Regions from separate parts of the Colwellia sp. MB02u-10 genome, predicted to be linked through region 2. Evidence: predicted binding sites of a transcription regulator. Region 2 holds the regulator's gene; the other holds the start of a gene.
The links. Region 2 encodes FliA, which starts transcription of late flagellar genes. Its sites were predicted from a motif close to CTAAAGNTNNNNNNNNNNNNGCCGATA; they were not measured.
Positions count from the first base shown of each region.

Region 1: the regulator FliA is predicted to act here: its motif matches at 1,193-1,219, upstream of H4J59_RS14485 (DUF5610 domain-containing protein).

Region 1 covers NZ_JACGVK010000132.1:255,437-257,615, forward strand. The annotation lists gene H4J59_RS14480 (HNH endonuclease) at 1-107, opposite strand, end outside; gene H4J59_RS14485 (DUF5610 domain-containing protein) at 514-1,155, opposite strand; gene H4J59_RS14490 (TauD/TfdA family dioxygenase) at 1,560-2,179, shown strand, end outside.
Region 2 covers NZ_JACGVK010000105.1:22,960-25,138, reverse strand. The annotation lists gene H4J59_RS05775 (MinD/ParA family protein) at 1-137, shown strand, start outside; gene H4J59_RS05770 (RNA polymerase sigma factor FliA) at 430-1,146, shown strand; gene cheY (chemotaxis response regulator CheY) at 1,199-1,582, shown strand; gene H4J59_RS05760 (protein phosphatase CheZ) at 1,612-2,179, shown strand, end outside.

The DNA.
Region 1 (2,179 bases), on a different contig from region 2:
AACTTAGCTGCATGGTTTACAAATGAAAAATCAGTTCTCCAATTATTAACTGTTCCACCATGAGACTCGATAAATTTTTTCCTAGACAACTGACGTACTCCTTTCAAAAGTGATTTATAAAATTACATAGCTTATAAAGCCATCACCATTGATTCTGCACTAAAGTGAGTTAAATCAGTACAAATAAATTAACAATTGATGATATAGGTAAAAATAACAGTCGCTGAATAAATCACTGCCTAGCGCTTATCACTATAAAATATGGCGATGAGATTAATTTTATACCTTAACTTGATTATTTATTAGTGGTGCAAGCGCTAACTTAAAAAATTGGGTAAACATGCAACTAGAACAACACGAAAAATCATATTAACACCTTGTTTTAGTTTGTTATTTAAGTAAATATAATTGACAGAACTGCCAAAAAAAATTGTTTTAAAATGGCTCAGCATAGCCGTAATTCACGTTAAAATTAACGCTTACCGCTGGCTAAATAACCAACTATTATACTTATTACAGTTCTGGCTGATCGACTTCTTTAGCACTTAAAGCCTCGACAAAAGACTGTAACCCTGTTTGCACCAACTGATAAGTTTTATCAATATTATGGCTAATATCGCCTTCTAATACTTTTAAATCACCTAAAATACCTTTGGCTTCAGCAAAACCTTCCTCTATGCCGCCACGGATAATATCAACAAAAGCCGTTAACGATTCTTCTGCAGCCATTTCAGGATGCTGCTCTTGATAAGCACCTAGAAACTGAGTACTAAAAGCAACAATACGCTCGGCTGTTGCTTCAGGGCTGAAATCAACCCCGGACTGATAACTGTCTTCAACGCTACTTTCAACACGATTATCAGCCCCAGTTTCTTTAAGCGCTTCGTTTATGCCCTGTAAGGCAGTTTTTAACAACAATGACAGCGGCTGATCGCCCATGGTTGTATTGAACTTCAGTGAAGACTCTATAATAGCGGCATTAAGCTGTTTTTTATGGTTGGCATAAATAGAGCTTTCTGCTTTAACAATATTTTTATCATTAGCCAGCTCAGATATTTGCTGCCCCTTTGGCTTGTTCAAGGTTTTATCTGAGGCGTTTGCTAATGTTCGAACCTCTTGGCTATAGCTATCATTAGGTTTAATTGTTGAGCTCATAAAATTTACCTCGGTTTATCAAAGCATATATAACAAGTATCGGCACCATTAAGTGCAACTTAAGTTTACCCTGTAACTATCTCACTCAATGCAAGGTTACATTCATCATCACAAGATAAATTTATTAAAAGCTGTCAAAGATCATGACTGACAATGAGAGTGTTCATCATCAATTTTCCCTTAACCATTACGGGTTAATTTTAGCCGATGCAGACCTTATTATTTCACCCGCTACTGGCATGGCTAACGATAATGAATAGCGTGCAGCTTTAATCATTTTTTGTAAAAAATAATGATACTTTATTAAGCACTTAGCACGGCAACTCCCCCCAAGAGGCTTCGACATTAGATGGCCCAAATGCTACAATTTAAATTTTAAAATAAACAAAAATAAGCGCTGCTGAATGTCTGATATTGTATTACTGAAAACCGGTATAGAACTCCCGATGAACGCAGAAATGGTTTATTTCAATTACTTCTGGTTACGCGATAATTGCGCCACCTCATGGGATAGCAGCACTCAGGAACGCACCTTTGATATTCTTGATGAAGATGATGATTTACACGCAACAAGCGCCTGGATAAATACAGCCTCACTGGAAATTATTTGGAGCGATGGCTATCAAAGTCGTTACAACCTACACTGGCTTGAACGTTGGCACAAGGGAGAAAATCATGGTGATTTAGCCGTTCGTACCCGTAAAACTTGGTATGGCGATCACTACCCAAACATGGCGCGTTTTAGCTATGACGATGTGATGGCTAACCCCGCCAGTGTAGCTGATTGGGCAGAGGCGATGTTAGATGAAGGTGTTGCCCTGATTCAAGATATGCCAAATTCCAACGAAGGGCTGAAAACCCTATGCGAACTGTTTGGCACTGTGCGGCCATCTTTTTCTGGTTACACCTTTGATGTCCAGTCTAAAGCCAATCCAGAAAACCTTGCTTATACCAGCAAAGCACTTGAGTTACATACTGATTTACCTGCAGAAGAACTGGCTCCAGGTATCCAGTTCTTACACTG
Region 2 (2,179 bases):
CGATTGTCGAGGCATATCCTAACTCGCCAGCGTCAATTGGCCTTAAAGCTCTTGCCAAAAATATTGTTAGCTGGCCAGTGCCACAACAAGCCTCTGGGCATTTAGAATTCTTTATTGAGCAATTACTAGAACACTAAAGCTGTTGAGCTTTTAGCTTGTAGTTATGTATGGACATAACTACAAGCAGGGTTGCAATTGAACAATCTGTGGTGTTTTTTTTGGCATGAGTTAAGCAAGCTTTAGCTATGCCAATAGTGTAGATTTTTTATCGCCGGTTAAATGTCTATAGTTAATTTTTAGCTAATACCGTTGACAAGTGAAAACTAGCATATCTACCTAATACTCCTGTCGCCTTGTTAACTGAAACGTGACCTATAGCCGAGACTACAATGAAAAATCTACAGGCCCTATTTAACTAACAAGTGAGTTATCGTGTTAAAAGTACATACTTATAGTGTTGATAAATCGGCTTTGCTGGAGCGACACACAGTACTGGTGAAGCGCATTGCTTATCATTTACTTGCCCGACTACCGGCCAGTGTTTTGGTTGATGACCTTATTCAATCAGGCATGATAGGCTTACTTGAGGCGTCAAATAATTTTGATAATAGCAAAGGTGCTAGCTTTGAAACTTTCGCGGGTATTCGTATTCGTGGTGCCATGCTTGATGAAATTCGTCGCGGTGACTGGGTTCCCCGCTCAGTGCATAAAAATAGTCGTATGATCAGCGAAGCCATCAAAAGCTTAGAAGCGCAATATGGCCGCGATGTTACCGATGTTGAAGTTGCTGAACAACTTGAAATTTCAATCAATGAATACCATCAAATACTTAATGACGTGAGTTCAGGGAAAATTCTCGGTCTTGATGATTTAGGTGTTAGTGACGATGTGATTGAAATAGCCCACAGTCATCAGCAAGATGAACCTTACGCTAACATTGAACAGAGTTTCTTTAAAAAGTCATTAGCCGAGTGTATTTCTTCTTTACCCGAGCGTGAAGCTTTAGTACTGTCTTTGTATTATGACGAAGAGCTAAACCTTAGAGAAATAGGCCAAGTACTGGATGTGAGCGAATCACGGGTAAGTCAAATACACAGTCAAGCGATGCATAGATTAAAAGCTCGTATGCAATCGTGGCAAAGTTAAGTAGAATATTAAAAATATTGTAAAATTTTAAATGCTATCACCGGAGGGTGTCTTGGAAAAAAATATGAAAGTGCTTGTTGTTGACGATTTTTCAACGATGAGACGTATAATTAAAAACTTGTTACGCGACTTAGGTTTCACCAATATATCAGAAGCAGATGATGGTAATACCGCGCTGCCAATGCTTAAAACTGGTGATTTTGATTTTGTTGTTACCGATTGGAATATGCCGGTTATGCAAGGGATAGATTTACTTAAAGCCATTAGAGCGGATGAAAAATTATCTCATATTCCGGTATTGATGGTGACTGCAGAAGCGAAGAAAGATCAAATCGTCATGGCAGCTCAAGCCGGAGTTAATGGTTATATCGTTAAACCTTTTACGGCTGCAACGTTAAGCGCCAAGCTTGATAAAATCTTCCAACGTCTTGGTTAGTCACCAACTTTTTTACACAAGGCTGTTATATGAGTAAATATACTAGTATCCATGTTTCTTTAGAGCAGGCTAAATTGTTGGTTAAATACCTTGAGGCAGATCAGCAAAACAAAGCGGATGAGTTAATTGCAGAAATTCAAAATCCAGTTCAAACTGCATTGTTTGAAGAAATAGGTAAGTTAACTCGCGAATTGCATAATTCATTGAATAACTTTCATTTTGATTCACGTTTGAATGATTTAGCGACTGCGGACATTCCAGACGCTAAAGAAAGATTGAATTTTGTTATTGATCGTACCGAAGCAGCGGCTAATAAAACCATGGATGTTGTTGAATCAATTTTTCCGGTGGTTAGTAATATTCAACAACAAATCAATAACGTTAATCCGTTGTGGCATAAACTAATGCACAATGATCTTGATGTTACTGATTTTAAAGTATTATGTCGAGATATCGATGTTTTACTGACAACAACAGCAAAAGAAACCAGCAAAATTCATGGCTTAATGACGGATGTTTTGATGGCGCAAGATTTTCAAGATCTTACCGGCCAAATTATTCGCAAAGTTATCGATTTAGTTTGTGAGGTTGAAGACA